4 regions of the Sphingobacterium sp. xlx-130 genome follow, and region 1 is predicted to be linked to each of the others. Evidence: riboswitches for the same ligand, from Rfam matches in the RefSeq annotation. Region 1 holds a riboswitch; each other region holds the start of a gene.

Region 1 (8,318 bases):
ATCGCCCACAACCAATACGTTATCCAAAGACAACAACCCCTCTATTCCTCTATCGACTCCTAATCCCTGGAAATTATAAGAAGATACGTTTTTCAATATAATAGAATCTACTGCACCAAATAGCATCGTCTCCTTGACCCCGGTATCCAGAATAAAAGTCAACTCTTCCCCATTTAAGTGTACAGGTAGCATGATAATATGGTTTACGATATCAATAGGAATCACAATACTGCTTGCATCCCTTTTAAAAATCCAATGCTGTGCAGCAAGCTCCGTAAATGATTGCGATAAGATCAGTAACGATCCTACAAAAAATCGAATGAAACAAAAATTAGCCCAAGAAAAAGGAAAATTCAAGCTTATACGCATTGGTTCTTATTTTATACTTAAACTTAGGTAAAAAGCGGCATTCAAAAAAGTCATACACAAAAAAAGCCTGCATCCGGGCGGATGCAGACTTCCTATTAACCAATTATAAACTTAAATTATGAGAACACAAATATAAGGACTTATGTTTAAACTCCAAATATATTTTGCATTTTTATGCATTTTCTTTCGTTATCTATCGACCTCTCCAAGCACAATATCAATAGAACCGAGAATAGCAATCAGATCCGTAATCAGAACGCCCTTTCCGAGTTCCGGTAAAACAGAAAGATTATTAAAACTCGGCCCTCTAGCCTTTAAACGCAAAGGAATATCTGTTTTTTCTTTAGTTTCAAAATAAAATCCAAGTTCACCTTTTGGGTTTTCGGCTCGAACATAATAATTCTGCGCCTTTAAATTCACTTTTTTTGGAACCATAGCTCGGGGGTCGAACTCAGCCAAACGCGCAAAGTCTGACATTAAACGTGCAAGACATTGCTCAATGATCTTCACAGACTCGTAGATTTCATCTACACGCACTTTATACCTATCCCACGAATCTCCAACTCGCCCCATAACTCCTTCACCTACAGGAATATCAAAATCCAGCTCAGGATAGACCGAATAACCATCCACCCGTCTAAGATCCCATTTTATTCCACTAGCGCGCAACATCGGTCCCGAACAACCATAATTAATAGCCACATCCGCCGGAAGCACTCCTATATTAGCGGTGCGAGAGATAAAAATCTGATTGGTAGACAACAATTCATCCAACTCCATTAATTTCGGTCTGAAATAATCAATGAATTCTTTGCACCGTTGCTCAAAACCCACAGGTAGATCGTAAAACAGGCCTCCTATCCAGATATAATTATACAACATCCGTGATCCTGAAGCCCATTCAAGCATATTCATAATATGCTCTCTATCTCTAAAACACCACATAAAAGGAGTGAATGCTCCAATATCAATTCCGTAGGTACCGATAGCGATCAAGTGAGACGCGATTCGATTCAATTCGCAAACTAGTACACGGATATATTCCACCCTTTTCGGAATCTTATCATCAATCCCCAACATACGTTCTACACCCATTACAAACGCATGGCTATTGTTCATAGAAGCCAAATAGTCCAATCGATCGGTAAAAGGGATACTTTTACCATAATTCATCGACTCCGCATGCTTGTCAAAACAGCGGTGCAGATATCCCAAATGTGGGATCACCTCTTTGACAAGCTCCCCATCGGTAACAAGCTCCAAACGCAACACCCCATGTGTAGAGGGGTGCTGAGGTCCCATATTAATAATCATCTCCGTCGAGCCGATCTGTTGTACTCTTTCCAAATACCTTTCGTATCCTTGATTATACTTGATATGCATGTGATCTAATTCTTAATGGAAATACCGTGATAGCTTTCCGGATCCTCATAATCCTTACGTAATGGAAATCCCTCCCAATCATCCGGCAATAAAATACGTCTTAAATCGGGGTGATCCGAAAAATAAATCCCCATAAGATCAAAAGCCTCACGTTCGTGCCAGTTCGCTGTACGCCATATAGAACTCACCGAAGGAATCTCCGGTAGGTCGTCCACATTGCGACTATGCGCTACCTCCACACGTAATGTCAACTGCAATTGAAATGGAATAGAACTTAGATTGTAAACTACCCCAAATTTGGATTCCGGAAAATAATCGATCGCTGTAATATTAGCCAAAAAGTCAAAATAAAACTTAGGGTGATCTCTCAACCAGAGACACACCTCCTGCAGTTTTTCACATTTTACAATTAGTGTATCCTGAAGTCCTGTTTCCATTACTTGGACAACATCTTGACCAAATAGCTGATCTGCCTCTTCTTTGATTTGCAAGGTCATGGTGCCAACCTGTTTATAACCCAATTATTTTCCTCTAAAAAATAAACTATGCGATCATGCAATCTAGAACTTCGTCCCTGCCAAAACTCTATCCGCACTGGCTTGACAAGATATCCTCCCCAGAAGAGAGGTCGATCTACCTTTTCAGATTGCGCAAACTGCTGTTCATAAAAGTGCACACGTTGTTCTAAAAAATCCCGATCAGGTATGATTTGACTCTGTGGAGATGCCCAGGCCCCTATCCGGCTTCCCTTTGGGCGCGAAGCAAAATATTCATCCGAATCCTCTTCACATAGACGCTCGACCACACCTTCTATCCGCACCTGTCGTTGCAGCTCGGGCCAAAAGAACAACAGACTGACATTTGCACAATGTGACATATCCAAGCCTTTCTGACTTTCATAATTTGTAAAAAAGCTGAAGCCATCAGCCTTAATATCTTTCAACAACACGATTCTAGATGAAGGAAATCCCCCTTCACTAATTGTAGATAGTGTCATTGCGTTCGGTTCTATTGCATTGGCATGCATAGCTTGTTCAAACCACTGGGTAAATTGAAGCAGCGGATCAGCACTAACCTGTTTTTCGGAAAGAGAGTCCTTGACATAATCTTCACGAATCGCTGCAATTTTTTTATGATCGATTGCCATAGGTTGTATTTTGTTTCTTTGACAAACTTACTAAATGCGACACAAAAGATTGTCATCTTTCCTCCCTTTTTAACCTCAACACTTTAAGATGTCGACCTTTTTTATAGATTTTATCCAAACAGCCACCAATTAACATGCAATAGAAACCGTCGGTTAACTTCAATTGTATATAAAGACAAATTTGTCTAAGTTTATAGTAGAATAATTACGATATAACATGTTCAATCAAAATGCCCCCCAACAAGGAAGTCTATTGATTTCAGAACCATTCATACTCGATCCTAATTTCGAACGTTCTGTCGTTGTCCTATGTGAACACAACCAAGAAGGAACTTTAGGTCTGGTACTAAATCATCTTTCCAATGTATTATTATCGGATATCATAGCAGAGATAACATGTAAAGATTTCCCTGTTTATATCGGAGGCCCTGTACAAAATGATGCTTTATTTTTTCTGCATTGTACGCCACAAAAAATCAGCGGAGGTACGCCAATCGGCACAGATCTCTTTTGGGGAGGCGACTTAGAACAGGTTTTAGAATTAATCGATAACCATCTTATTTATCCACAGGAAATAAAATTTTTCTTAGGGTATTCCGGTTGGTCTGTAGGCCAATTGGAAGAAGAAATAAAACAAAATTCCTGGGCGGTGCATAATTCGTTTGAACCAGAACTCACATTTCTAACAGATGGAGAGACCCTATGGAAACAAGCATTAATCAGTCTCGGTCCCAAATACGCTCATGTTGCCAATTTCCCGAAAAGTCCTTATCTAAATTAAGCAAAGAGCATACAAAAAAAAAGCCTCTCATTACTGAGAAGCCTTTAGAAGCGGGTAAGTAATCGGGCTCGAACCGACGACCCCTAGAACCACAATCTAGTGCTCTAACCAACTGAGCTATACCTACCGTGTTTGTGATACAAAAGTAGGTTTTTAATTCATATAGTGCAAATATTTTTAACAAAAAATCCTCATTGCATAATAACACAATGAGGATTAAGTAATTATTTTTTTAGAATGATTAAATCATCTCTACACTTCGCTTCACAAACGAAGTCAAATCAGCGCCAGTAAGCAATCCTCGCGATAATAAAGCCAAATCAAAAGCCTGTTTAGCCAATTTTTCACCTTCTTCTTCACCACTTTCTATGATACGCTTTACCAACGGATGGTTACCATTTACGCTAACTTTATAGTTGTCCGGAATACTACCATAGAATCCCATTCCACCACCCGTCTTCGCCATATCTTTCATGCGACGCATAAACTCATCTAACGTTACAGAGACAGGCAACTCATCCGCTTTCAATGCTTCGATCTGTACATTCATATCCTGACGGTTGATCGCCTTCTGGAACAGGTCAGTAGCCTTCTTACTCTCTTCCTCGTTCAACACCAATTCAATTTTCTCGTCTTTCTGGATCAACTTATCGATGACATCCGAATCAACGCGTTTTAGCTGAACTTTTTCGCCACCTTTTTGCTCCAAATACGAAGTAATATGCGTATCCAAAGGTCCATCCAGCACCAATACATCATATCCCTTAGCAGCAGCCGTGGTGATAAAACCATCTTGTTGGGCGACATCTGAGCTGTATAGGTATACAATATTACCATCCTTATCTACCTGAATATCCTTTACTTTTTCATAATATTCTTTCAGGGTATAACTTTCGTTGGATGTGTTCTTTAATAAACAGAAATCATTTGCTTTATCTGCAAATTTTTCATCACTCAGCATACCGTACTTAATGAAAAGACCGATATCTGTCCATTTTTCTTCAAATCCTTTACGATCCGATTTGAATATTTCCTGCAGTTTATCCGCAACCTTCTTCGTGATATAGTTATTAATTTTCTTCACATTACCATCTGCCTGTAGAAATGAACGTGATACGTTTAATGGAATATCCGGAGAGTCAATAACACCGTGCAATAACATCAAAAACTCAGGAACGATATCCTTCACCTCATCTGTAATAAATACCTGACGCGAGTAAAGCTTAATCTTATTACGCTGAATTTCTAGCTCGTTCTTTATTTTCGGGAAATAAAGGATACCTGTCAGGTTGAATGGATAATCGACATTCAGATGGATCCAGAATAAAGGTTCATCCATTGACTGCGGATACAACTCGCGGTAAAAAGAAAGATAATCTTCATCTGTCAGTTCCGAAGGAGACTTCGTCCAAGCTGGATTTGTATTGTTAATAAAGTTATCAACTTCAATCGATTTGTATTTAGGTTTACCCTCTTCGTCTTCACCATCTGGCTCCGATGTAGTTTTTGTACCGAAACGAATAGGAACAGGCAAGAACTTGGCATACTTATCCAGGATCTGCTGCAACTTAAACTTATTTAAGAATTCCTCGGAATCCGCATTGATATGTAGAATAATGTCTGTTCCACGTGTCGTACGCGTACCTTCCGAAATCTCGTATGAAGTACTACCATCACAGGTCCAGTGTGCTGGTTCAGCGCCATCTTGGTAAGACAAAGAGTCAATCTCCACCTTATCTGCAACCATAAATGCCGAATAGAAACCTAAACCAAAACGCCCAATGATTTCATTCGCATCGTTGGCCTCTTTAAATTTCTCCATGAACTCAGTAGCACCTGAAAATGCAATCTGGTTGATGTATTTTTTGATCTCTTCCGCAGTCATACCAATACCGTTGTCCGATATCGTAATAGTTTTAGCTGCTTCATCAAATTTCACATCAACAACTAGCTCACCTACTTCACCATTGAACTGACCTAGCGAAGATAACCGTTTAATTTTCTGAGAGGCATCCACAGCATTAGACACCAATTCTCTTAAGAAAATCTCGTTATCAGAATATAAAAACTTTTTGATCACCGGAAAAATATTCTCGGTGTGGATCGAGATACTACCTTTTTCTTGCATATGTATTTTACTATTTAACTTTTTATTATCACAATAAACTTATCAAGGCCTGTTCCAAAGTTGACTTTAAGACAGAATGTCAGAATAACATAAGAAAAGCACTAAAATTCTGTCACTCTTATCTCTTTCAATTATACATTATCACCTCCTTATATATAGGTTTAAGACAACGGTATATCTCCTTCTGTCCAATTAGGTATTTAACTGAGATGAAATAGAGGGTTTATAGAGATTTACCTCTATTAACCCTCTACAAACCCTCTATTATAGCTCTATAAAACCACAGTAAAGTTAGAAGAATACACGGCTAAAGTAACTACTAATATCCTATGACGAAACATTGGTATAAAAACAAAAGCAGAAAATGAAAGGTTCTCTTTGTTTTTATCAAAAAGTCTACTAAATTTGTAGCGTATTCAGAATTGCAAAAGCAATACCAACCGAGTGTAGTCACCGCGGTGGTAAAATAATACGGGTTTACAACCAAAATAAACGTCTTAAAAACGCTTATTTTTCCTACCGATTTCTGGATACAATTTATGGTTTAACAAATAAATTTTTAAATTGTATGGCAACATCAATATCATTCTATCAACACTTATTAGAGAAGTTTGCACACTACTCCACCGAAGAGCTTATCCATCTCAATAATGAAACTATAAAAAGTCAAGGCTGGGGTTCTTCAAGAGCGACATTCCGTACGGCCATCATATCGGCTTTCTCCAAAAAAGGAGTTGATTTGTCCCACATCGTGACCAAAAACGATGGCTTTACCAGTATTCTATCGGTACCGGTAAAGCTTGTCGAAAACACATTGATCCCGATCAGTTGCGATTCTAAATCGTAATTGATCGGGATCAATGTGTTTTCACCCTTGGGGACTAATGGGCATGTGCTATAGCGTACAGCGCAAAAGTACCCAACCAGTGCGACCCCATATAATCATCTTGTGCAGACAGATTGGGCAACGAAAAGGCGATGTGCTCATTTGCTATTTTATTCAAATGCGACACTTGAGGAATAGCCTTGGCAATTCCGTACAGACAAGCGGCACGGCTGTAGTTCAATCCATCCAGGTGGACGAGCTTGCCGTCTGTACGATCTTTAACTACAGCTGCAGACAGGCTGAATCCCGGCTCAAATAGACTAGGCATAAATTTTTTAAGCCAACCGCTATACGATTGCTCATCTAGGATCTTACTCATTAAATATGCTTCCTCTAGACAAGGTGATAAGAAGTCATAACCACTCGGCTCATAGGCTAGATTACAATTCACGTCATTTAGAAAAAGCCGTGTGCCATGCTCTTTCAATACCGATTCAAAAGCTTTATCCCCTACCGAACGGGCATAATCCAATGACAGTGACAATCCAAAAGCCGAGTTATCATGCTGTCCGGCACGGATAGGATAGACCAATTTAGGCAGGTACTCTTTGTACCTATCGACCAATAGGTCTACCAAAGGCTGTAAATTTGATTTCCATCGCTGCGCGTCGGTATTCTCTTTCCATTGCGACAGGCTTTCCTGGAGTTTAAACAACCAAGCCCATCCATATGTACGTTCGAAACTGGTATTGTTTTTATCCTTAAAAAAAGCCAATTCCACGGCTACATTTTCCGGAGTGATATGTTGATTCAAAATAGAACGGATTTTTCCGTCCTTATCCAGATCTGGGTATTTTTGCAGGAGCTCCACAATAGACCAATAGCCATGTACCGACGAATGCCAGTCAAAACAGCCATAAAATATTGGACGCAGCTGCTTAGGCGATTTTAAGTCGTCGCTAGACCCCAATACCTGTCCTAGCTTATTCGGGTACTCCACTTCAAGACAGTGGATAGGCAATAAAAAAATTTGAGCAGCCTGTTCTTTCGTCAGGCTAATGTGTGCTGCCTCCTCCTTCGTATCCATTGGTTCCTTCCTTGCAGAATTATTACTACAATTCGAAAAAGAAATACTGCAGACAAGAGCCAAAGGCATCCATAGTTTGATTTTCATTTCGTATTTTTATTTAGCTTTAATAGATTGTTCTAAAATTATCATAATTACATTAAACTATCAAGTCATGAACATAACAGACTTAGTCACAGGAGGCATCGGCTCGAAAGCCATTTCTTCAATCGCAAATTTATTGAATATTGAAGAAAGCAAGGCAAAATGGCTCGTCGCTGCTGCCGTACCTTTAATGATTGCTGCATTAAACTATAATGCAAAAAAAGACCCTTCCAAAGAAGCGGGAATCAATAAAGCATTAGATCAACATAGTGGAGATATACTGGACCAACTGGGTGGATTGCTCGGACAAGAACCTTCTGATGATGACAATAAAATTGTCAACCATATGTTTGGTAATAATACCGAAATGGTAAAGGACAACCTTGCCGCTAAGACAGGGATATCAACGGACAAAATCGGCAATGTGCTGGCCATCTTGGCTCCTATTGTCATGGGCTATCTGGGCAAGCAAAAACAAGAACAATTCTCTGGAGGAGGCCTTGGTGATCTATT
Region 2 (8,318 bases), on a different contig from region 1:
AGTTGTTGAGGGCCTATTTCTTCTACTAAATATTTGGCTATGTTTTCCGCTGTTGGATTGAAGGGGACCAGAATGAGACTTTCTTCCGAAATATCCAGTAGTGCTGTTACTAGTGGATCTTCATTCCAGATAAGAAATTTATGATCAAAATTATCCTCGAGCCACATACATAGCTTCTCTTTTATTACAGAAAAATCTACGACTCGACCTACCGTATCTAATTCCTCGGCTTGAACGATGAAATGGATACGATAGTTGTGGCCATGCAAGTACCTGCATTTGCCTTCATGGCCTACAACCCGGTGTCCGCATGAAATGTCGTGGTATCTTTCTGCTGTAATCATAGTTACAAACTTAGATAAAAAGCGGGGTATTCTCGAACATTCAAAAGTAAAATCTAAATAAAGAAAAGATAGGATGTCCTAATCGACTATCAGTTTTGATTGTACTTGCTTACCGTCCTGATTTGTCCCGAAAAAAAGAATGCAATCGACTTTTGTATTCAAGCCTGAGGTTCCTTCTTTTTGAAAAATAAATAGCCTGTGGACTTTCATCTTTATGCCATTTAACGTGGTCTCCAAAATGTATTTTTGATCATCTGTACTACGTAATTAAAGGCGCTGATAGGGTAAGATACCAAAGTGAGATCCTAAGAATTGTCGCTTTTGGCATCCCAGTCCACACCATAAGCAAATTTTCGTTGTATAGTGGTTAGGGATTTTATTTCGCTTTTATTGTCAAATAGGTGTCTGCTGATTTGCACAGGTTCATTTCGATCTAATTTGCCGTTTTGATTGATTTTTGTCTGATAGATATAGGTGTTCTTTCCTATGTTATGCTGTATATAAAATAATAGGTTTTAGCTTGTGGTTTTGGATATTCTTCTTGTGCAAATGAAGGAAAGACGCCATAACCTATGAGTATAAGCAATAGCATACATTGATACATATATTGCCTTAATTTTGTTTCCTGCCAAATATTTTTGCAAGTATCCATAATACTAACGCAACTACAACTACAACAATAATAATACCTGACCATACCCCTGCTTTAAAAATGCCCCCAATGACTTCGCAGCTTGTCAACAACATTGTTGTTAAAAGCATGAATGGTAATATAGTAAATCTCTTCATATCTAATTACTTTATGACGCATAAGTTTACGGATCGATTTTATTTTATCGTCGTATACCGAACCAATTTCTATATGAATGAACAAGTGATGTGAAAAAAAGTTTGGTAACGTCTGAAAAAAAGGAGAAAGCCTAAAGTAAGGTACTTTAGGCTTTCAAGATATTTAAATATTACTAAATTTCAGAATTATTCTGCTCTTAAGATTTTTGCAGCTTCAACCATAGCTTCTAAGGCAGCCTTAGTCTCTGGCCAAGCGCGAGTTTTAAGCCCACAGTCTGGATTTACCCAAAGTTGAGAAGCTGGGACTACATCCTTAGCTTTGCGCAATAGGTCCACCATTTCGTCTGTACTAGGTACACGAGGAGAGTGGATGTCATATACTCCAGGGCCTATATCGTTAGGGTACTTGAAGTCACCTGCGAAAGCATTTAATAGTTTCATCTGTGAACGGGAAGTTTCAATTGTAATAACATCAGCATCCATTGCGGCTATGTCTTTAATTACATTGTTAAATTCTGAATAACACATGTGCGTATGAATCTGTGTATCATCTTCAACATTAGAAGAGGAGACGCGGAACGATCGAACAGCCCAGTTTAGGTAGTTTTGTTGATCAGCTTTACGTAAAGGAAGTCCTTCACGGATTGCTGGTTCATCGATCTGAATAATTTTTATTCCTGCTTTTTCCAATGCCTGTACTTCATCTAAGATCGCGAGAGCAATCTGATAGGTCGTCGTTTCACGAGGTTGGTCATTACGAACGAAAGACCATTGAAGGATCGTTACAGGTCCTGTCAACATACCCTTTACTGGACGGTCTGTCAATGATTGTGCATAAGAGGACCAACGTACTGTCATATCAGCTGGACGATATACGTCTCCGTAAATTACAGGTGGCTTAACACAACGAGAACCATAAGATTGAACCCATCCGTATTGTGTAAATGCATATCCCGCTAACTGTTCTCCGAAATATTCAACCATATCATTACGCTCGAATTCTCCGTGTACTAATACATCAATGTCTAATTGCTCTTGAAGACGGATGGTGCTTTCTGTTTCTTCGGCAATAGCTTTGTCATATTCTGCTTGTGTTATAAGACCTTTTTTCAAATCAGCTCGCCATTTACGAACATCTTTGGTCTGAGGGAATGATCCAATAGTGGTAGTAGCAAACGCTGGTAGGTTGAATTTCGCTTGTTGAGCTATCTTACGTGCTGCAAAAGAAGATGTGCGACGAGCGTCATCATCCGTAATGTTATTAACACGTTCTTTTACTTCAGGTTTATGAATTAATGGAGATGTACGACGGCTTTCGGCCGCAGCTTTATTTGCTTCATAACGCTGTGCTGTAGTGGCGTCAATTTCGCCGTTCGCTAATATTGCTAGGTCTTTAACTTCTGCCAATTTTTGTTTAGCAAATGCAAGCCAGTTTTTAACTGCTGCCGGAAGTGTTTCTTCGTTTTTCTCGCTGTCCAAGTCAAATGGTACATGTAGTAATGACGAAGAAGTGCCTATCCATACTCTGTCTGAACCAAGCGTATTTACTGCTTGATGGATTTTGGTCAAAGATTTTTCGTAGTCGTTTTTCCAGATGTTACGTCCCTCGACAATTCCTAATGACAACGTCAAAGAGGAAGGAACTTTAGGTAGCACTGTGTCTAATTGGTTTTCTCCACGTACTAAGTCTAAATGTAATGCATGTACCGGAAGACTTAAGGCTAAATCTTCATTGTCTTTTAACGCTTCAAAGTAGGTTGTTGCGATTAATTTAGCACTTCCTGCTGCAGCATTTAATCTTGCGAATACTGAGGTGTATAATGCTTTTGTTTTTGCGTCGATGTCCAAAGCCAGGTAAGGCTCGTCAATTTGGATATACTTAGCTCCAGCTTCGGCTAATTTTGATAAAATTTGCTCGTAAACAGGAAGTAGGTTCTCAATTAAATCAATACGTTCGAATCCAGCCTCTTTCTCTTTACCGATCAATAGATAGGTGATAGGGCCAATAATAACAGGCTTAGTCTCTATTCCAGCAGCTTTCGCTTCGTTGTATTCGTTTAAGAATTTTTCTGAATTCAGCTTAAATGTTTGGTTTTTGGTGAACTCAGGTACCATATAGTGGTAGTTTGTATCAAACCATTTTGTCATTTCAGAAGCGGTTACATCGATTCCATCCTGTTGGAATCCACGAGCCATAGCAAAGTAAAGATCTAAACTATAGTTATTATCGATTTTGCTTAGCAAAGAAGTGTAACGGGCCGGTATTGCACCCACTGTTAAAGAAAGGTCTAGTACTTGATCGTAAAAAGAAAAATCATTGGATGGAATGAGGTCGATGCCGGCATCTTTTTGTGTTTTCCAGTTCGCTTCACGGATTTCCTTAGCTGTTTGTAATAGTTCTTCCGCGGAAATTTTCTTAGCCCAATATGCTTCGTTAGCTTTTTTTAATTCGCGGAAAGGTCCCACTCTTGGGTAACCTAAGTTGTTGGTAATTAACATACTATTTTCCTTTTAAATTGTTTTAATAAAAAAATAATGCTGTAAAGAGAGAGTTCTTGGATCAGAAACTTCGGCTTATCTTTTCCGCCAGCTGGCGGATAGAATTTAGCACCTTGTCAAGAGACAGGTTGCTAAGGCTTCATCGGGTCTAGTCCCTCTGCCTTTCTCTATAAGCGATGCTAAGGTATGGAGAAGAATTGAAATTACAAAGAAAAAAAAGGAGAACTTACAAATCTCCTTTTTTCTTTCTGTATTTGGTATTAGCTTACGAGTAGTTTATAACCTTTACCATGTACGTTGACTATCTCGACATTTGGGTCTTCTTTTAGGTATTTTCTCAATTTACTTAAGAAAACATCCATACTACGTCCTGTAAAGTAGTTATCATCATGCCATATTTTAATAAGAGCTTCTTCTCTTGTCAAAACGTCATTTTTCTTTAGACACAAGAGACGTAGTAATTCAGCCTCTTTGGTAGAAAGTTTTTGTTGTTGTCCCTTATAGGATATAACTTGGCTGGTATAGTCAAAGAAATACCCACCAATTTCGAATTTATCAGCTAAATCCTCATCTTTGTCTTTGGAGACGCGTTTTAGTAGCGCATTTATACGTAATAGTAACTCTTCGACGCGAAAAGGTTTAGTGATGTAATCATCTCCGCCTAGTTCGAAGGCTTGCGTTTTGTCCTCCATCATTCCTTTTGCAGTAGCAAAAATGATAGGAACTGTCTGATTTATTTTTCGGATTTCTTTTCCTAGTGTGAAGCCATCTTTTTTGGGCATCATCACATCAAATATACATAAATCAAAATTATCTTTTTTAAACTGTTCTAATGCCTGCTCTCCGTCTTGAGAAAGGACTACTTCATATTTGCCTTTAAGTTCAAGATAGTCTTTTAAGAGTTCGCCTAAATTAGGATCGTCCTCTGCTAATAATATTTTTTGCATAGTAGTCTGTATTTATCAATTGTTGGATTCCCCTGTCTTAAGAGGTAATGTTATCTCAAAGGTCGTGCCTTTATCCTTTTCGCTCTTTACTTGTATCTTACCATCAAGTCTTTTGACTATGTCATGTACGTAGCTCAACCCTAGACCAAACCCTTTTACGTTGTGTAGATTGCCTGTGGGTATACGATAGAACTGGTCAAATATTTTCTCCTGTTGTTCTTTGTTCATACCCATTCCTTTGTCAGAGATTGATATCACAATGTTTCCTTTAGAATTAGATGTTTTTACGTGTATATCTGGAGCGTTTAGGCTATATTTTATAGCATTGTCAACTAAGTTAAAGAATACATTGGAAAGGTGCAATTCGTCACCAATGATTAGGTCTTGAGTCGCCAATAGTTCGGTTTGAAGCACTCCATTAGCTTTATTGAGTTGTAGATGCATACTGTCTAGCACTCCTTCGATCAGTGCGTTAACGCGGACATCTGTTCGCTCCATTCGTAAATTTTCTTTTTCGAGTTTAGCAATGTTTAGCACTCGTTCTATGTGGCTACCTAACCTTACATTTTCATCATATATTATATTTGCTAGTTTGTTGACGCGCTGTTCGTTTGATGCAATCTCTGGATCTCTTAGGGACTCGCTAGCAATCATGATTGTGGCTACCGGAGTTTTAAATTCATGTGTCATATTGTTGATGAAATCGGTCTTCATTTCTGAGATTTTCTTTTGCTTGAAGATAATAGACAGCGTGTAAGCAAAGCAACCGATCAGAACAGCAAAAAGAGCAAGCGTAGGAAGAATTAAATAGCTCATGTTATCTACAATTACCCTTTTTTTGTTAGGGAAGTATATACTCAAACGGCCAGTGGATTCTCCAAAATCTCCCTTAAATAATGCTGTAGTATAACGAGGTGATTTATTGGATGCTGCAAGCGTTTCGGCATCAGGACTGTGGTATATAATCCTTGATCGATCTCGAATTTCGATATTGAAAGGGGAATATATACCACGTGACACTAATTCTTCTTGCAGTAGTTTTTGAACTTGACTTTGATTTACCCGTTGTTCTAACGGCCTATTTGCAAGTTGGATTCCTAGCGCAAAGTCTTCAACGACACCTGCTTTTTTGCCTCCTAAAACAGCTAAGGTATCAAATGCATTTGTTGCACCAGCCAAAGCGTTTTTTTGAGCTATTTCGGATTCGCGATTTAGTATTTCAAGTTGCGTTCTTAACTCCATAAGCTCAAAAGCAACTTTTGCATTCGCTTTTGGAGGTAATGAAGCAATTCTAAAGCTACGCACAATTCCGTAAAGGTCGATGTCTACAACAACAACATATCGCACCGAGTCATCCTTTGCATTAATGCGAGGTAGTTCTTTACTGGCCGTTACAAGGACAAAATTCTCTACGCGAGAGGTGCCGGGAATATGTTCTTGGCTTATGGCTACGTTGATGTATTTTTGGTTTTTTTGTTCCCGAAAATAGGTCTCGTAAAACCAATTATCAATGCCTATTACATTAGGATAGATCGATTTTAGTTTTTCATCTTCTTCCCGAAAAATATTTTCTGTCTCGATTTGTTGTACGCGGAGACGCTCTATTTTTCGTTGTATGTCCAACTGCTTGGCAAGTATTCTTTGTTTTTTATGCTCGGCTTCATGTTTTTGTTGGTTGGCCCGTGCTATGATCTCTATATTGTTGGTCATCTCACTTTTCTCGATTTCTGATGCGACCTTGGCCAAAGACGTGTTTATAGCTTCATCAAAGAGATTAGATTTCTGTTTATAGGTCTCACGAATAAAATAGTACTGCATAGCGACTACGCCTAGTAATGCTATGGACATTAAACCTATTATTAATGAGATGCTTTTTTTCTTCATTTGTTACAAAAATAATAATGTATTATGCCTTAAAATCCTCTTTAACACTATTTAACAGCGATTTACAGAAAAGGATAGGGCAATACTTCTAAAATGTCTGTAGTTTTAATGTGAAAGTTACGTTTGTAAATTGTATAAGTTAAATTCTTCAATCATGATGAATATAGGTTCTAATATAGTGAAAAGAATGATTTTTAGTGTCATTTTTCTTACCACGCTTTTCAGCACTGTACGTGCTCAGGGTGGGGGTGAACAAAATAAGATGGAGAAACGTTCATGGGGTAATGTATTGCTAGGGTTTAAAATCCCCAAATCGGATTCATTGCCGCAAATATTTGCAGATTCTTTGCGTAGAGGGTTCTATGGAGTAAAGCCTATTGAAATACCGAATGTTTATCGTAAAAAAGTAGTATATTCTTCGGCCTATCGGATGCCTATTGCTGGTCTCTCCGGGAGGAGCTGTGCGCCAATGCCAGGCACTGAAAAGCTGGATGAAAACGAAGATAATGAAAAATCAGTTCCATTCTTGAAAGTACCACCATTACTTATTAAATAGAATATGCCATTACTAATAAAAAGGCGAGGGCAAGAAATATATTTCTTACCCTCGCCTTAATTTTTTACTTAAATTAATTTACTACTGAAACCCGAATGGTGTTGGTTTTGCCCTTCTCATGCAACGGTGTCGAAGCTGTGTTTATCACAATTTGCCCAGATTCTACTAATTCATGTGATTTTAATAGGTCATTTACATCTTGGATCGTTCCGTCTGTACTCTCATATTTCTCATAAATGAATGAACGTACTCCCCATAATAAACTAAGTTGTCTTAATAAATTTTTGTTTCCAGTAAAAACGTAGATGTCCGCATTTGGTCTGTAACTTGATATTTCGAAAGCAGTATAGCCCGATGCTGTCATGACAGCAATGGCAGAAGCTTTGGTTTTTTCGGCTAAGAAAATAGAAGATCCACAGATAGCGTCGGGAATTTTGTTTACCTCAATGAATGCATCCACTTTTTCACTGTAATATGGGTAAGATGTAGATTCTACATGTGTTATTATTTTTGCCATAGTCTCGATAACGATTTCTGGGAATTCGCCCACAGAAGTCTCTCCACTTAACATCACAGCATCGGCACCATCTAAAACAGAGTTGGCTACATCGTTTACCTCGGCACGAGTGGGGCGAGGTGTTGTAATCATGCTTTCTAACATTTGAGTCGCAATGATTACTGGTTTTGAAAGGTTACGACACTTCTGAACAATGATCTTCTGAAGGCCTGGTACTTCTTCCATAGGCATCTCGACACCTAAGTCTCCACGAGCTACCATGACAGCATCTGTAGCAGCAATGATAGCATCAATATTCTCGATGGCCTCTGGTTTTTCGATTTTGGCGATAATCTTTGCGTGGCTACCTTTGGCAGCAATTATTTTTTTACATTGATGAATGTCTTCTGCCGAACGAACGAAGGACATGGCGATCCAATCTGCACCATGGTCTAATGCGAAATTCAGATTGTCTAAATCTTCTTCAGTTAATGAAGGGATTGATACTTTAGTGTTCGGTAAGTTAACTCCTTTTCGAGATGTTAAGATGCCTCCATGTACTACTTCGCAAATGACGGTATCTTTATGATCAGTTGATAAAACACGTAACTGTAATTTGCCGTCATCAAGTAATATGATCTCGTTTTCCTTGACATCATTAGGGAAGTTTTCGTAAGTGATATAGATCTGCTTTTCATCTCCGATAAGTTCCTTTGTTGTCATTTCAACCGTAGAACCGTTGGTGAGGATAGCTCCTCCCTCTTTCATTTTACCGATACGTATTTTTGGCCCTTGAAGATCGG
Region 3 (8,318 bases), 170 kb from region 1:
ATGCTTAAAAGCGAAGACCAAAATAGTTGTGGGAGTAGGCTGATCTATATACTTTGTTAAGAATGCGTCATCCCCTTTCCATTTCAGTCCCTGTGCTTCCTTAATAATAATTACCTGATAATCGCTCATCATCGGATAGCGCTTAGCAGCACTCACTATCGTAGAGAAGTCGGTATCTTTACCATAAAGAATAGTTTGGTCAAAGCCCTTCTGTCCTTCATTGAGAACATTATTTTCGACACTATCTGTAATTAGATCTATGTAGTATGACTCTTCGCCATGCAATAAATACAGCGGTTTGAACTTACGTTGCTTTATATCGCTTAAGATGGATTGTGCACTCATGACCTTGCGAAAATACACATTCTACAGGAATATATAGGAAGTTGCTAAAATATTGATGTCTTTTAAAGAAGGTTTGAATTATCTTTTGTCCTTGCCAGAACAGAGCCTTCATTATTTTTCATTGTGTTTGTTTTTTAAAGGCATTCAAGAGCATCTTTGAAGGTTTGCTTGTTAAAAAAACGAAGCAAAAAACTGACCGTAGGGAGCTCATGGACACCAAAATCAACAAAAGTCCATAAATCAAGGCTTTGTAGCCTATGTTCATCACAGTACGTAAAGCTATCATGGCAATTTCCTCGGTCTCCAAACATTTGCTCCCCTAGACTGAAACCGAGCTTGTGAACTCACCGAAGGTAAATCCTTATCTACTGCAAGATGTACTGCTGTACTATGATAACTTTACGGCTTTTGACTCCATATGCTACAAGGTCGCTTTCTCAAAAATTTTATACCTTGTTCGCAGCTTCTTTCACTTTGGAAAATGTCACCTTGGCGGGTTGCCAATTGAAGGGATAGGAAGGCTTTGTGGCAAGCCGGTATAGTGACGCGCTTTTGCCTCCTTTTGGCAAGACAAAAGGAGAAGCCAGTCGCGGCTTGAGCGACAAGAACAAACGTTCTTTAAAATTAACCACTGTCCACCCCTCCATTTTGTTATACAGCCAAAATTCCGTAAATTTGCGTATGTTTAAGCCAGTACCATTAAACTTACCTCCTTTTCCTTTAAAGCTGACCCGTATTCAAAACAAAGTTTATGTATTTGATATCCTCAGAAAGAAAAATTTGGTACTCACACCAGAGGAATGGGTAAGGCAACATTGGGTACATTTTTTACATCTTCACAAAAAGTATCCCAAATCATTGATGCAAATAGAAGGGGGCCTGCTCATAAATGAGTTGCAAAAAAGAAGCGACCTTGTCATATTTAATAACAAAGGAGAAAAAATCTTACTCGCTGAGTTTAAAGCACCAGGAGTCAAGATCTCACAAAGTACTTTTGAACAGATTGGGAATTACAACAGCAAACACAAAATCCCGCTTTTATTAGTTAGCAACGGCTTGCAGCACTATTTTTGTAAAGTTAATTTTGAAAACAGTACCATAGATTTTATTTCAGATCTACCAATTTACAATAAGGAGACATAAATATTATTTGTATTTAAGAAAATACAATTTATATTAGTCTAATAATTTATAAAAGTAAAATCACCAAAAAATGAATATAGATAAAAACGAATTCAGAAAATATGCCATCAAACACCACCGCATTGGCTCTCAACATGTTGACGGATTTATTTCCCGTATAGAGACTCAAACACCAACCAATTTGACGCCTTACATCGTTGAGGAACGGCAGTTAAATGTAGCGCAGATGGACGTATTCTCCAGATTAATGATGGATCGTATCATTTTCTTAGGAGATGGGGTCAATGATCAAGTTGCCAACATCATTCAGGCGCAACTACTATTCCTACAATCCACTGATGCACAAAGAGATATACAAATATACATCAACTCTCCAGGAGGTAGTGTATATGCGGGATTAGGGATCTATGATACCATGCAGTATATCTCTCCAGATGTAGCGACTATTTGTACAGGTATGGCTGCTTCTATGGGAGCAGTTTTATTGGTCGCTGGAGCAAAAGGGAAACGCGCCGCATTAAAACACTCGCGTGTCATGATTCACCAGCCTTCTGGGGGAGCTCAGGGAGTAGCAGCAGATATGGAAATCAATTTGCGCGAAATGTTAAAGCTTAAGGAAGAGTTGTACACCATTATCGCGGAACATTCAGGTCAATCCTACGAATGGGTTGAGAAATCATCTGACCGTGACTACTGGATGAGGGCAGCAGAAGCGAAGGAATTTGGAATGATTGATGAGGTCTTAGCACCTAGAAAAGAAAGTAAATAAATGAGTAAGAACAATAAAGATATCCACTGTTCTTTCTGCGGGATCAGCAAAAACGAAGCATTGATGCTGATCGCCGGAGATGGAGCGCATATCTGTGATCGCTGTGTGACCCAAGCAGGCGAAATTTTAGCGGAAGAATTAAATCAGCGAAAAAATAAATCGCTACAAACCACGCTAAAGTTAATCCGTCCTTTAGAAATCAAACAGCATTTAGACCAGTATGTAATTGGACAAGATGATGCTAAAAAAGTTATTTCTGTAGCCGTATACAACCATTACAAAAGATTGAATCAAAAATCGAGTTCAGATGAAACTGAAATCGAGAAATCTAACTTAATCATAGTTGGAGAAACAGGTACAGGCAAAACTTTATTAGCAAAAACCGTCGCTAAAATTCTTAATGTACCTTTCTCCATAGTCGATGCCACTGTACTAACGGAAGCCGGATACGTGGGGGAAGATGTGGAAAGTATACTTACCCGTCTACTACAGTCTGCGGACTACGATGTAGCTTCCGCTGAAAGAGGAATCATCTATATTGACGAGATTGATAAGATCGCTCGTAAAAGCGATAATCCTTCGATCACAAGAGATGTATCTGGCGAGGGTGTACAACAAGCATTACTTAAAATTTTAGAAGGAACGAATGTAAACGTACCTCCCCAAGGTGGCCGAAAACATCCCGATCAAAAAATGATAACGGTAAATACGAGTAACATTTTATTCATCTGTGGTGGAGCTTTTGACGGTATACAAAAGAAGATTGCCAACCGCCTAAGAACACAGACCGTAGGTTATAAAATGATAGAAGAAGAGGAAGATATCGACCTTAATAATCTGTATAAATATATAACACCTCAAGACCTAAAAAGCTTTGGCCTAATTCCGGAGCTGATAGGCCGACTACCGGTATTAACGCATTTGAATCCGCTTGATAAAGAAACTTTATTAAGTATCCTCACAGAACCTAAAAATGCGTTGATAAAACAATACGTCAAGTTATTTGAGTACGAGGGAATAGAACTCAAATTTGACAAGGAGGTTTATAATTTTATCGTTGACAAAGCTTGGGACTTTAAGCTAGGCGCTAGAGGTCTACGAAGTATATGTGAGGCAATCATGCTCGATGCGATGTTCGAGATACCGACAAGCAAAGAAGAAAGTGAGGACACCACGCTACATATAACGCTCGATTATGCAAAGAAAAAATTTGCTAAATCAGATATCAAGAAATTGAAAGTAGCCTAATACAACGATCCCTCACCCATTCGGTGGGGGATTATTTTTTAATTAAAAACCACGGAACATGAAAAAAACTAAATCTGTAGAGACTCCAATAACACCTGGACTCAAATCAAAAGAAGATATTGTTTCAAATTGGTTGCCCCGTTACACAGGCAAACCTTTAGAAGAGTTTGGCGAATATATCCTCTTGACAAATTTCTCTAAATATGTTAAGATGTTCTCTGCTATGCATGAAGATGCCCCTGTTTACGGCGAAGACAAGGCCATGCAAGCATGCACCGCCAACGGGATAACCATCATCAACTTTGGCATGGGAAGCCCTATGGCTGCCACAGTAATGGATCTGTTATCGTCAATTAAACCCAAAGCTGTCCTATTTCTAGGAAAAACAGGTGGATTAAAAAAGAAAATTGCTGTGGGCGAATTAATACTGCCAATTGCTGCTATTCGGGGAGAAGGAACTTCAAATGATTATTTTCCACCAGAAGTGCCTTCCCTACCCGCATTCGCACTGCAAAAAGCAATATCCACTACAATTCGGGATCATGCCAGAGACTATTGGACAGGAACGGTTTATACTACAAATAGGCGGGTATGGGAGCACGATAAAGCTTTTAAAAAATACTTAAAGACTATACGTGTCATGGCCGTAGATATGGAGACCGCGACCATTTTCAGCGTGGGTTTTGCAAACAAAATCCCTACAGGAGCACTCTTACTCGTTTCGGATCAACCAATGATTCCAGAAGGCGTTAAAACAATTGAAAGCGATCTATCGGTTACCGCAAAGTTTGTCGAAACCCACTTAACTATTGGTATCGCCGCATTAAAGCAACTTATAAACAATGGACTAACAGTCAAGCACCTGAAGTTTTAAGGGCTTGACTACAACAGTTCGCAGAAACTTGTCCTATTTTTTTTGTTATTTAAAAGTTTGTATTATATTTGCTCTGCACTATCGATAGATAGTGTATCTAATCAACACCTTTCTAGTATAGGTCTTGGTTTATAAAGAAGCGGCGAGAGACTGGCTCAATGACCCGCTGGCAACCTTCAAAAAAGATTTGAAAAGGTGCCAATTCCTGTCCAAAGAAATAAATCTTTGGAGCATATAAATGAAAAAAGACGATGACATTAAATTTCACAAGACAATTAGCAATTGTTGCGAATAGTAAACCTACTCGCAAAATCTCCTTTTATACAACCAATATCAGTTGTATCTCTACCCGAATGCGCTAGTCGTCAGTATCTATTGCAGTCCCGAATAATAAGGTGATATGCAATTGACACTATAAATGACGACCAAAAACCAAATTTCTTTCGCATTTCCACATAATATCTTACAGCAAAAAAAAATAAAAATGGCTAATAATAAAAGTTTAAATTTCGAAACATTACAGGTGCATGCAGGACAAGAAGTAGATCCTACGACAGGATCCCGCGCGTTACCTATCTACCAAACCTCATCTTTTGTATTTGAAAATGCAGAACATGGAGCAAACCTATTTGCGTTGAAGCAGTTTGGAAATATTTACACCCGTATTATGAATCCTACGACCGACGTTTTCGAAAAAAGGATCGCAGCATTAGAAGGTGGTGTAGCAGCAGTAGCAGTAGCCTCAGGTCAAGCAGCGCAATTTATTGCACTAACAAATATTTTAGAAAGTGGAGAGAACTTCGTATCTAGCGCAAATCTTTATGGGGGTACCTATAACCAATTCAAAGTATCCTTCAAAAGACTGGGCATTGAGGCTAGGTTTGCAGCTAATACCGATGCCGAAAACATAGAAAAGTTAATAGACGATAAAACAAAAGCGATATACGTTGAGACAATTGGTAATCCGAGCTACAACATTCCTGATTTCGAAAAAATTGCTGCTGTAGCACGCAAATACGACTTGCCATTAATTGTAGACAATACTTTTGGAGCTGGTGGATATTTATTCAAACCACTTGAACATGGTGCCAACGTAGTCGTTGAATCAGCAACAAAATGGATCGGTGGACATGGTACAAGTATAGGAGGTGTGATCATCGATGGAGGTAACTATAACTGGGGGAATGGAAAATTCAAACAATTCTCCGAGCCATCTGAAGGATATCATGGTCTAGTATTCTCCGATGTATTCGGTGTAGACGGCCCCTTTGGAAACATCCAATTCGCGATTAGAGCCCGTGTAGAAGGACTGAGAGATTTCGGCCCGGCATTATCCCCTTTCAACTCATTTTTACTTGTGCAAGGATTAGAAACGTTATCCCTGCGTGTACAGCGTCATGTTGACAACACACAGGAAATAGCGCAATGGCTAGAAGCACACCCACAAGTAGAAGAAGTGAGCTATCCAGGGCTAAAAAGTCACCCTCATCACCTACTGGCTCAAAAGTATCTTAAAAATGGATATGGCGCTGTTCTCTCCTTCACCATAAAGGGTGGTGCACAGAAAGCAGATGAGTTTATAGACTCTTTAGAACTGATCAGTCACTTAGCAAATGTTGGTGATGCGAAGACATTAATTATACACCCTTCTGCGACAACGCACCAACAATTAAGTGCTGAAGCACAAAAGGCAGCAGGAGTTTACCCTGGATCACTACGCTTATCTGTAGGAATCGAGCATATTGACGATATAAAGGCAGATCTACAGCAAGCCTTTGACAAGATAAAATAACAAAAGAAATAGTAAAACTTAAATCACAGTATAAAAAAGGGAAATGAGTAAAAAGCTTACAATTGGTATGTTTGGGTTTGGTGTTGTAGGACAAGGGTTGTACGACATCATCAAAACCAAAAATCTCAATTTAGAAATCAAAAAGTTCGTTATCAAAAACGCTCAGAAAGAGCGAAGCTTACCTGCTGAACTCTTTTCGACGGATGCTAGCGCTATATTGGATGATCCCGAAATCAATACCGTAGTCGAATTGATCGATGATGCCGATGCTGCATTTGAAATCACAAAAAAAGCACTATCAACCGGTAAGAATGTAGTGTCCGCAAACAAAAAGATGATCGCTACCCATCTACAGGAACTTACAACATTGCAACAAAAGCACGGCACATCGTTATTATACGAAGGTGCAGTCTGTGGCAGTATTCCAATCATTAGAAACCTAGAGGAATACTACGACAATGAGTTGCTACATTCGGTAAGTGGTATCTTTAACGGTTCATCTAACTATATCTTATCCAAGATATTCAACGAAAACCAGAGTTACGATACAGCACTGAAAAAAGCACAAGAGTTAGGCTTTGCTGAAACCGACCCTACTTTAGATGTTGGAGGTTATGATCCAAAGTTCAAATTAGCAATCGTAGCATCGCATGCATACGGCTTATTTGTAGACCCAAACAAGATACTTAACTTAGGAATAGACAAGCTTAGCACAGCTGATATTCGATACGCTAAAGAGAAGAACTTCAAAATTAAACTTATCCCTCTAGCAAAAGAAGTAAGTAACAGCGAAGTGGTATTGTATGTAATTCCAAAGTTCGTCTCTAAGGATAGCATGTTATTCAATGTAGAGAATGAGAACAACGGGGTATTAGTAAAAGCTGCATTCGCAGATGAACAGTTCTTCTACGGCAAAGGCGCTGGAGGTCACCCTACAGGATCTGCTGTGCTTTCGGATATCACGGCACTTAGATACGACTATCGTTATGAATATAAAAAACACCTGAATGCACAAGAACTAGCGTATTCTACCAATTTTGATATCAAAGTATATTTCCGTTACGAGGATGAAAATGTTTTGGAAAACATAGCTTTCAAAAATATTTCTGAGCGGTTTTATGGAGAGGATTACAAATACGTGATCGGACACATCAATCTACAGGAGATCATTAACAAAAGAGAACTAATTAACCAATCGGGGTATTTCTTAGCGGAGATATCTTAACATATTAGCCCCTAAAATTATGAAGAAGGTGTCCCGATCAGGACACCTTCTTGTGTTTTAATAGACCTTCAAAAAAGACGCTAACTACCAAAAAAAGGAATTACTCAGATGTTAAAAAACTTTAAATCAATTGCTTTAACCAACAATATTGAGTATATTTAAAGGTTAACGATTTATATTAGTATTATGAGAAAATGGCATAGTGTGTTTTTCCTGATGTTGCTTTCTAATATGGGGTGGGCCCAGTCAGGAATTGATTCAGATCAACAATCACCTATAGTATTTATTATTATAGGAATTGTACTACTTATTATAGTAGTATTTATGTTATTTAATAAACAAAAACGAAAGTATAATGATTAAAAAAAGGGCTAATGCCCTTTTTTTAATCATTATACAATATTATATTTCCTTACTCGTTCACGAAGCCCATCTTCAGAAATACCCAAAAGCTTAGCTGTTCGCCCCGTATCACCACCATTTTTATTTAGCTTATATACCAAAAATTTCTCTTCCGCGAAAGTTAAAAAGTCTTCTAGATTATTCATTCTATCCAAATCGATCATAGCTGATCCTCCACCCAATCCATGATGCGTAGATATAGAAGGATTTGCAAAAGATCTAACTTCCTTTTCGGTTATCTTACGATCACTCAAAATAATAAGACGCTCTACCATGTTGCGTAATTCCCGAATGTTACCCGTCCACGGAAGCGCTTGTAGTGCTTTCATTGCTTCAGAAGTTATCTCTTTAGTCGGTATATTGTAGTCCGCACAGATCTCCTCACAAAAAGCCGTTGCTAAAGTAGGGATATCATCCTTACGATCTGCCAAAGAAGGCACATGGATTAGAATAACACTAAGCCTATGGTACAAGTCCATCCTGAAATTACCCGCATCGATTTCTTTTAAAAGATCCTTGT
Region 4 (8,318 bases), on a different contig from region 1:
TAGCTGATTCATTCCAAATTTTATGGTTGCCGATGAGCCAAGGGTGGATTTGGGGATGATGCCAGATCTGGTGGATTTCCTTTTCTAAAATTTCCTTGTTTTCAAGAGCAAGCACACCTTCATCTATGTATCGTGCTATAATGCGGGCTATATCACTTTCTTTAGAGGCTTCCGCCATTATCTCGTGTGCTAGTATGCCATATTGCGAGGCTTTTTCCATCATGAGGATGGTATTGATGGTCCTTCGGCTTGATTTGCTTAATGCTGTTTCCAGTGCTTTGGAGATGGGGTAGCTTTTTAAAGCAATGGAAGAAGCTGTATCGCTAACAGGAATAGACTCGGTGGTTTTTGTAATAATCTGGTCTATTTTTATGCGACCTTCTTGCAGTTGAAATGGAGCACCGTTATATTCCAGCACTTGGTACAACACATCTGAGATCAGTTCATTTTTAATGTCTAACCCGGTAATCGCACCAGTCTTTTTATCTACCACTTCTTTAAAGCCTGGAGCTGTAATATAGAGATGTTCGACGGCGCGTGTGGTAGCTACGTAAAGGGTGTTGAGCGCATCCATGTAGTTAAATAACATTTCTTCATAGTACTGCTTGTAAAAAATTGAACGACCGATATTACTGTTGTATTTGATCGGTATTTTACCCAGTTGTGCAAAGGGAGAGTTTTCGGTATTGATCCAAAAGTCGCCATTGAGCATACCATCAATTCCCCAAGCACAGAAAGGGATCATGACGACATCATAAGCTAGTCCTTTGGACTTATGTATTGTGGTCACTTCAATAGCATTGATTTTGCCACTGGATGGGAGGACTACTCTGTTGCCATCCTCTTCCCAAAAATCAAGGAATTGCGTGATTCCTCTTTCTCCACTGGACGTAAAGTTGCCCACTACATCCTTAAAAGTAAGGATATACGGTAGGTGTATATTGTTCTCGGAAGTGAAACCATAGATCTCTATAAGCTTCTCTACCAGGTGGATGAGGGGGAGTTTTTGCCATGCCCCCCAGTTTGTGAGGAGTTGTTCTGGCAGTATTCCGTCCAACGATTGAATGTCATTAGCCTTGAACTGCAGCCATACTGTAGAATCAAAGGCTTGTCCGGTCTGGATTAACTGATATAGATAGGCTATACGGGCATGATGAATGATATGCAGATCTGAGTTATGGACAAATGCTTTTAGTGTTTCTGTCAGCAAGATTACGGCGTCATTTGATGCTAAAGCTAGCGCATCTCCTGAAATAACATCAAAAGACAGCTCGTGTACATTCTTGTATTCCATTAATTTCTGGATGACGAGCATGGCCTGTGCATTGCTTCGAACTAATATGCCAATTTGTTTGGCCTTATATCTTTTTGAGGTAATCCATTCGCCTATCTTTTGACAGAGATTATCCGTCGCTTGCTCTAATACCTGATTGGCCCTGAATCGGCCATCGTTGACGGGGAGATAATCAATCTCGATAGAGCCTTGTTCTGCGGGGGTGTTACTTTTTTGTTCAGGAATGAGCTGACTGCTGTTTTCATAGGCTCGAATGAGCATGCTGTCATTCTGTTCATTACGCCACCAACGTAGCCCTTCGTCAGAGAGTTCGTCGGAGATTTTGTCATTCAGTACCTGCTGTAGATGTCTTGGAATTTGTTCGTACACATAGTTGTTGAACCGAATGATATTAGGAAGACTTCTGTAATTGGTATCTAGTATACCATTCTCGATAAAAGTTTTCTTTGTTATTTCGGATAGATGAAATGAGTTGCTGACTTGATCTTCTACTTGCTGCAATAGGATCCGCCAATCGCCGTTACGCCAGCGGTAAATACTTTGTTTGACATCTCCGACAATAAGGTGTTCATGTTGCTTTCCTTCCGTATTACCAAGTGCATTCAATAATAGCGGACTATAGTTTTTCCATTGAATCCGGGAAGTGTCCTGAAACTCATCAAACAGGAAGTAATTGTAGCGATTACCTATTTTTTCCCAAATAAAGGTAGGATCGTTGTTGTTGTCAAGCCCCAGCTTGTTTAATAGAATCTGTGAATCTGAAATCAACTGCGCAGCATTTTCTTTGCGCCAGATGCTTAAAAGGTCAGACATTTCTTTTAGCAGTCGGAGGTAATATAAGTTGCCTTGAACGGCCTGATAAGCGATGTATATAGGTGTCAGGTTTTGGAGTTCTATAAACTGTTGTAATACAGGTTGAAATGCGTGTATGTAATCGTGCTGTACGTTTTTATTTACATCCGTAAATGCTTCTTCATTGTCAATAAGTGCTATAAATCGTTCCATGACTTTGTCGAGGTCTGATAAGGAGAGCTTATGGACACGAGGGGATACCTTGTACGCTGAGACCAATTTGTTGCGGGATTTGCCCTTCATGTTATCCGCTTGGATCTGCAATGTTCGATAGGTATCTTGAAAAGATGTTATCGTGTGGCTGACAGCATCTAGATAGGATTGGGTCTTGTCTATGACCTCTGTGTTAAGCAGATTGAATACCCGGTTGGTATCTGCCGATACCAGAGCACCATCGAACTCCTGAAAATTTTCGGAAAAAATTAAACCCGCTAACTGTGCAAGTTGATTTCTGTAATTCCAATTCTCGTTATTACTGATTTTTTTTTCTGCATAACCAATAATCCAATCCAATAGATCTGGTCGTTCATCTAATAACTGATTGAGCATGATGGTTAGATCGGCCTTCACCTTATTGGTGTTCATTTCGATCTTATAACCCGCATCAAGGTTCAATTCGTAAGTAAACGACCGGATTACCTTCTGAGAGAATCCATCAATCGTACTGATGGTAAAGTGGCTATAGTCGTGTAAGATTTTTCGATATACACGGTGTGCTTTTTGTTGAAGTGAGGCTGCGTTCCAGCTTGGATTCTGTTCAATTAACAAATCTCTGAAACTTTTTATTTTTCCGCTGTTATCACCGATTGCCAAACCTTGTAACACAGAGAGAATACGTTCTTTCATCTCTGCCGTAGCTTTATTGGTAAAGGTAACGGCTAAAATCTCACGATAGCTGTTTTCATTGACCAGTAATAGGGATAGGTAATGGAGGGTGAGACTGAAAGTCTTACCAGAACCGGCAGATGCTTTAAGAATTCGGAGAGGAGCGACATTGTTCATCCTACAAAGTAAAAATTAAAAATGGGAAATTCAAAAGAGACTTTAAGCGATAAGCAATAGGCTATAAGCTAATTATTTTGGAGGGTAGACTTTTTGCCTATAGCAGTATTAAGTGATTAAAAATCAGTTTGTCTTTTTAATTAACTTCGTTGAACTCGCAAGCTCGGTTTTTATTTTTTACTTTTTATTGTTATCTTTGCGTCCCCTCTTACATACAGTACGGGGGATATGTTGAATACATAAATAATAATTAAACATGGCAACTAAAATCAGATTGCAAAGACATGGTAAAAAAGGAAAACCTTTTTACCACGTAGTAGTAGCAGACTCACGTGCACCACGTGATGGTAAATTCATCGAGCGTTTAGGTTCTTACAACCCAAACACTAATCCAGCAACTATCGTTTTAGATTTCGAAAAAGCTTTAGATTGGATGAACAAAGGTGCTCAACCTACAGACACAGCACGTGCTATCCTTTCTTACAAAGGTGTGTTGTACAAAAAACACTTGCAAGGTGGTGTGAAAAAAGGAGCTTTTGATGAGGCTAAAGCTGAAGAGCTTTTTACGAACTGGGCTGAAGGTAACACTGCTAAGATTGAAGGTAAAAAATCTGGTCTTGCAAATGCTAAAGAAGAAGCTAAAAAAGCAGCTTTAGTAGCTGAGGCTAAGAAAAAAGAAGAAAAAGCTGCCGCTGTAGCTGCAAAAAATGCACCAGTAGAAGAAGTTGCTGAAGAAGTAACTGAAACTGCTGAAAACACAGAAGAAACTGAAGGTTAATCTTTCATAAAGTATTCAAAGAAAAATGGTCGGTTCATATTATGGGCCGACCATTTTTTTCTGAAGCTGTATATTTTATTGATCATTTCATGTTTTTTAAGGAGTCAATGAGCTCGCTTCGTTCGGACCATAGGCCATCAAGAACTTTCATCTCCGTTGATGATTCATTGGAATCATGAAAGTTTTTCTTTTTTAATTTTTATTTTTGACTTTTAATTTGATAGAATGACCATAGAAGAAAGCTTTTACATCGGATATGTAAGTAAAACCAGAGGACTCAAAGGGGAGGTGCAATTGTTTTTTGAATTTGAGGATTATAATGAACTGGACTTCGAGATTATCTTTTTAGAGGTGAATAAGAAGTTGGTTCCTTATTTTGTGGATCAGATCAAGCTTCATAACAACAGTACCGCATATGCTACATTTGAAGATGTAGATCATATTGATAAAGCGCAGGTGTTGGTCCGTAAAAAAATGTACCTGCCGAATGATAAGATGCCGGAACGGGATCCAGATGATTTCCGGTATACAGATTTAGTGGGGTACTTGGTCATTGACGAAGAGCATGGTGAACTCGGAGAAATTATTGAAGTGCAGGAGATGCCGCAGCAGTTTATAGCTACGGTAGATATCGATGGTAAAGAATTGATGTTTCCACTCTCCGATGATTTGATTCTAGGGATTGATCCCGATGAAGAAATCATTGAAGTAGAGCTTCCTGAGGGATTGGTCGATCTGTACAAAGAGTAATTTTTTACTTTTTCATTTTTACTTTCCACTTTTAACACCGATATTAGCAGAGCTTATAGAGAAAGGCCGAGGGAATAGACCCGAAGAAGCCTTAGCAACCTGACGCTGTTCAAGGTGCTACATTCTATCCACCAGTTGGCGGAAAAGATAAGCTGCAGAATCACAAGGTCTTTGTGTGCTTTCTCTTAGCCTAAAAACAATTGTATGAAGATTATCGACCATATTAAACAGGCTGATGGGAAGACTTTGTTCTCGTTTGAACTTCTTCCGCCTGCTAAGGGCAAAGGGATCCAAAGTATTTTTAATACAATGGATGAGTTAATGGAATTTAACCCTCCTTTTATTGATGTGACTTATCACCGGGAGGATTACCTGTATAAGGAACATGCTAATGGTTTGTTAGAGCGTGTTGCCTATCGTAAACGCCCTGGAACGGTAGCGATATGCGCCGCAATAATGAATAAATATAAGGTGGATGCTGTACCTCATCTTATCTGTGGTGGTTTTACCAAAGAGGAAACAGAGAATGCATTGATAGATCTAAATTTCTTGGGTATTGACAACGTTTTGGTGTTACGGGGAGATGCCCGTAGGGGAGACGCTGATTTCATTCCTACGCCAGGTGGACATGCTTATGCTACGGATCTATTACAGCAAGTAAAGGATATGAATGGGGGGCATTACCTGCATGAAGATGTAGAGAGCTCGGAACAGACGGACTTTTGTATTGGTGTAGCTGGCTATCCTGAAAAGCACTTTGAGTCGCCGAACTTTAATACGGACTTCAAATGGTTAAAGAAAAAAGTGGAGATGGGAGCAGAATTTATCGTGACCCAGATGTTCTATAATATTGATAAGTACAAAGAGTTTGTCCTTAAATGTAGGGACAATGGTATTCATGTGCCTATTATTCCAGGATTGAAGCCCTTGACTTCAAAGAAGCAGCTGATAGCTTTGCCTAAGATATTTCATTTGGATATTCCAGAAGAGTTGAGTGATGCTGTGGATGCTTGTAAGACTAATGTAGATGTGCATCAGGTCAGTCAGGAGTGGATGGTGAATATGTGTCGGGAATTGATAGATTTTGGTGCTCCAGTATTACATTTTTATACGATGAGCAGCCCTGGGCCCACAAAGCGGATTGTCGAACAGTTAGCGTAAATGTTAAGGATTATTGATCAATGGTTGATTGTTAATTTTATATGTTTGTATTTGAAGAGCGAAGCAATCTATCCTATCAGGGGGTAGATTGCTTCGCTTCGTTGTATTTGTGTTAAAATTTGTTAACAATTGGTTGTTATGAAGCGTGTTATGTAGATTTATTTACTGATAATCTAAATTAATGCACGGATGACTTATAACAAAGCAAATAACTTGATCGGCTGGCTATGTGGTCTCGTGGCCGCAGCGGTTTATATCGCTACGGCCGATCGGTTTAATAGCTGGTGGGATACGGGGGAGTTCATTGCCTCGGCCTATAAGCTACAGGTCGTTCATCAGCCAGGCGCCCCATTGTTTCTTCTTATTCAAAACCTATTTTCGAATCTGGCAATGGGTAATGTCTCGAAAGTTGCTTTTTGGATGAATGTGGGGTCTGCGGTATGTAGCGGACTTACTATTGTTTTTTTATTCTGGACGATCACCGCGCTATCAAAAAAGGTGCTTCTTTCCAGTGGAAAGGAGTCGACTGATATGGCTAGTTTTCAAATACTGGGTGCGGGAGCTGTAGGAGCTTTGGCATATAGTTTTACCGATAGTTTTTGGTATTCGGCCGTAGAATCAGAAGTGTATGCTATGTCGTCCCTATGTACGGCCATCGTATTTTGGTTAATCCTGAAATGGGAGTCGAGAGTAGATCAGGAAAATGCCAATAAATGGTTGTTGGTGATCGCTTTTGTGATCGGATTGTCTATTGGTGTACATCTATTGAATCTTTTGACAATTCCAGTGCTGGCTTTGATCGTGTACTTTAAAAAGGCAAAACAGGTTAATTGGCAGGGGACGCTTAAGACGATCGGTGTGGGAATAGCGTTACTTGCATTTGTTTTGTGGGGCGTTATCCAATATTCGGTTAAGATAGCTGCTTATACAGATCTATTCTTCGTAAATAGTCTTGGAATGGGATTTGGATCTGGGATTATATTTTTTATCCTGTGTCTGGTAGGAGGTTTAATTTCCGGGATTATTTATGCTAAGAAGAAAGCTAGGCCAATTCTCCAGCTTTCATTATTAGCGGTTTGTTTTGTGTTTTTTGGTTTTAGTTCATATGCAATGCTTTTGATTCGTTCGCAAACGAATATTTCGCTGAACAATGGGTCTCCAGATAATGTGTTTTCTTTTCTGGGGTACCTAAGTCGTGAACAGTACCAGTCTGAACCATTATTTAAAGGGCCTTCTTTTGACGCCAATGTGGTTGGACTGGAAAAATCACATTCCTATTGGGAAGGGAATGGCAAATATCGTCAGGTAGCGAGCAATAGCTCGTACAAATACGATAAGGAAATGCTTTTTCCTCGTTTATATAGTGATAAACATGCTGATATTTATAGTTATTACCTTGGATTAGATAAAGGTGTAGCACCTTCTTTTGGGGATAATCTGAAGTTTTTCTTTTCGTACCAGCTTAATCACATGTATCTACGTTACTTTATGTGGAATTTTGTAGGTAGACAGAATGATGAGCAGGGACACAGTGGTGATATTTCTGGTAATTGGCTGTCGGGCATCACACCGATAGACAATATGTTTTTGGCAGGGCAGTCTAAACTCTCTGATGCAATGAAGGCTGACCCCTCGCGTAATGTTTATTTCTTTGCGCCTTTTATTTTAGGGATAATGGGGCTGTTGTGGCATATCAAACGAAGTAAGCGGGATGCTCTTGTTGTGGCATTGTTATTTTTTTTTACGGGTATAGCAATAGTTCTTTACCTGAATCAGACGCCGATGCAACCGCGTGAACGGGATTATGCTTATGCGGGTTCTTTTTATATGTTCTCGGTTTGGATCGGCCTTGGTGTATTAGCCCTGACGGATCTACTGAAGCGCTACTTATCAATTAAGAGAGCAGCGATCACTGCTTTTTCGTTAGCTACGGTGGCGGTACCTGTTTTGTTAGTTTCTGAAAATTGGGATGATCATAATCGGTCCGATAGGGAATGGACCAGAGATATGGCCTACAACTACCTGCAATCTTGCGAAGAGAATGCGATCTTGTTTACGTATGCGGATAATGACACGTTTCCGCTGTGGTACCTACAAGAAGTAGAGGGAGTTCGGCCAGATGTGCGAATCGTGAATTTGAGTTATTTACAGTCGGACTGGTACGTGAAACAAACGATGAAAGGTATAAACCGTGCTGAGGCTGCACCGATCCAAATCGATGCTAAAAAGATTGATAAAGGTATTCGGGATGTGATGTATGTGCATGATATGGGGATAGAGGGGCATGTGGATGTAGATACATTGCTTGATATTATGCTGTCGGATAATCAGAATAACCAACTACCCTTACAAAACGGGGAATTTGTAAATTTTTTGCCGACAAAGAAAATACGGCTAAAAATAGATCGAGAGGCGGTAATTCGGAATAAGGTCGTGCCCAAGAGTTGGGAGAATGCTATTCCTGAAACAATGCAATGGACT

Evidence for each region. Region 1 has a riboswitch for S-adenosylmethionine ahead of G7B18_RS04865 (5-oxoprolinase). Riboswitches for the same ligand answer to the same signal wherever they lie in the genome.
Region 2: linked by a shared signal. The riboswitch ahead of metE (5-methyltetrahydropteroyltriglutamate--homocysteine S-methyltransferase) and the one ahead of G7B18_RS04865 (5-oxoprolinase) in region 1 are both predicted to bind S-adenosylmethionine.
Region 3: linked by a shared signal. The riboswitch ahead of G7B18_RS05600 (O-acetylhomoserine aminocarboxypropyltransferase/cysteine synthase family protein) and the one ahead of G7B18_RS04865 (5-oxoprolinase) in region 1 are both predicted to bind S-adenosylmethionine.
Region 4: linked by a shared signal. The riboswitch ahead of G7B18_RS14630 (methylenetetrahydrofolate reductase) and the one ahead of G7B18_RS04865 (5-oxoprolinase) in region 1 are both predicted to bind S-adenosylmethionine.

Annotation. Positions count from the first base shown of each region.
Region 1 is NZ_WFKN01000003.1:350,522-358,839, forward strand. Features, by position in the region: gene G7B18_RS04830 (PDZ domain-containing protein) at 1-369, opposite strand, end outside; gene G7B18_RS04835 (NADH-quinone oxidoreductase subunit D) at 559-1,752, opposite strand; gene G7B18_RS04840 (NADH-quinone oxidoreductase subunit C) at 1,758-2,249, opposite strand; gene pdxH (pyridoxamine 5'-phosphate oxidase) at 2,246-2,899, opposite strand; gene G7B18_RS04850 (YqgE/AlgH family protein) at 3,117-3,680, shown strand; tRNA gene G7B18_RS04855 (tRNA-His) at 3,734-3,807, opposite strand; gene htpG (molecular chaperone HtpG) at 3,922-5,808, opposite strand; SAM-I-IV-variant riboswitch at 6,216-6,309, shown strand; gene G7B18_RS04865 (5-oxoprolinase) at 6,377-6,655, shown strand; gene G7B18_RS04870 (DUF2891 domain-containing protein) at 6,690-7,808, opposite strand; gene G7B18_RS04875 (DUF937 domain-containing protein) at 7,876-8,318, shown strand, end outside.
Region 2 is NZ_WFKN01000005.1:196,892-205,209, reverse strand. Features, by position in the region: gene G7B18_RS09700 (6-pyruvoyl trahydropterin synthase family protein) at 1-344, opposite strand, end outside; partial or broken gene G7B18_RS19400 (hypothetical protein) at 423-596, opposite strand; gene G7B18_RS19395 (DUF4833 domain-containing protein) at 650-844, opposite strand; gene G7B18_RS09690 (hypothetical protein) at 957-1,133, opposite strand; gene metE (5-methyltetrahydropteroyltriglutamate--homocysteine S-methyltransferase) at 1,320-3,632, opposite strand; SAM riboswitch class I at 3,705-3,808, opposite strand; gene G7B18_RS09680 (response regulator transcription factor) at 3,893-4,579, opposite strand; gene G7B18_RS09675 (sensor histidine kinase) at 4,595-6,427, opposite strand; gene G7B18_RS09670 (hypothetical protein) at 6,618-7,019, shown strand; gene pyk (pyruvate kinase) at 7,093-8,318, opposite strand, start outside.
Region 3 is NZ_WFKN01000003.1:523,347-531,664, forward strand. Features, by position in the region: gene holA (DNA polymerase III subunit delta) at 1-345, opposite strand, end outside; gene G7B18_RS05575 (hypothetical protein) at 792-992, opposite strand; gene G7B18_RS05580 (type I restriction enzyme HsdR N-terminal domain-containing protein) at 1,027-1,488, shown strand; gene clpP (ATP-dependent Clp endopeptidase proteolytic subunit ClpP) at 1,559-2,257, shown strand; gene clpX (ATP-dependent Clp protease ATP-binding subunit ClpX) at 2,258-3,505, shown strand; gene G7B18_RS05595 (AMP nucleosidase) at 3,564-4,379, shown strand; SAM riboswitch class I at 4,506-4,620, shown strand; gene G7B18_RS05600 (O-acetylhomoserine aminocarboxypropyltransferase/cysteine synthase family protein) at 4,864-6,171, shown strand; gene G7B18_RS05605 (homoserine dehydrogenase) at 6,215-7,396, shown strand; gene G7B18_RS05610 (sigma-54-dependent transcriptional regulator) at 7,789-8,318, opposite strand, start outside.
Region 4 is NZ_WFKN01000008.1:161,262-169,579, forward strand. Features, by position in the region: gene G7B18_RS14615 (UvrD-helicase domain-containing protein) at 1-3,148, opposite strand, end outside; gene G7B18_RS14620 (30S ribosomal protein S16) at 3,405-3,926, shown strand; gene rimM (ribosome maturation factor RimM) at 4,152-4,676, shown strand; SAM riboswitch class I at 4,727-4,830, shown strand; gene G7B18_RS14630 (methylenetetrahydrofolate reductase) at 4,881-5,837, shown strand; gene G7B18_RS14635 (protein O-mannosyl-transferase family) at 6,027-8,318, shown strand, end outside.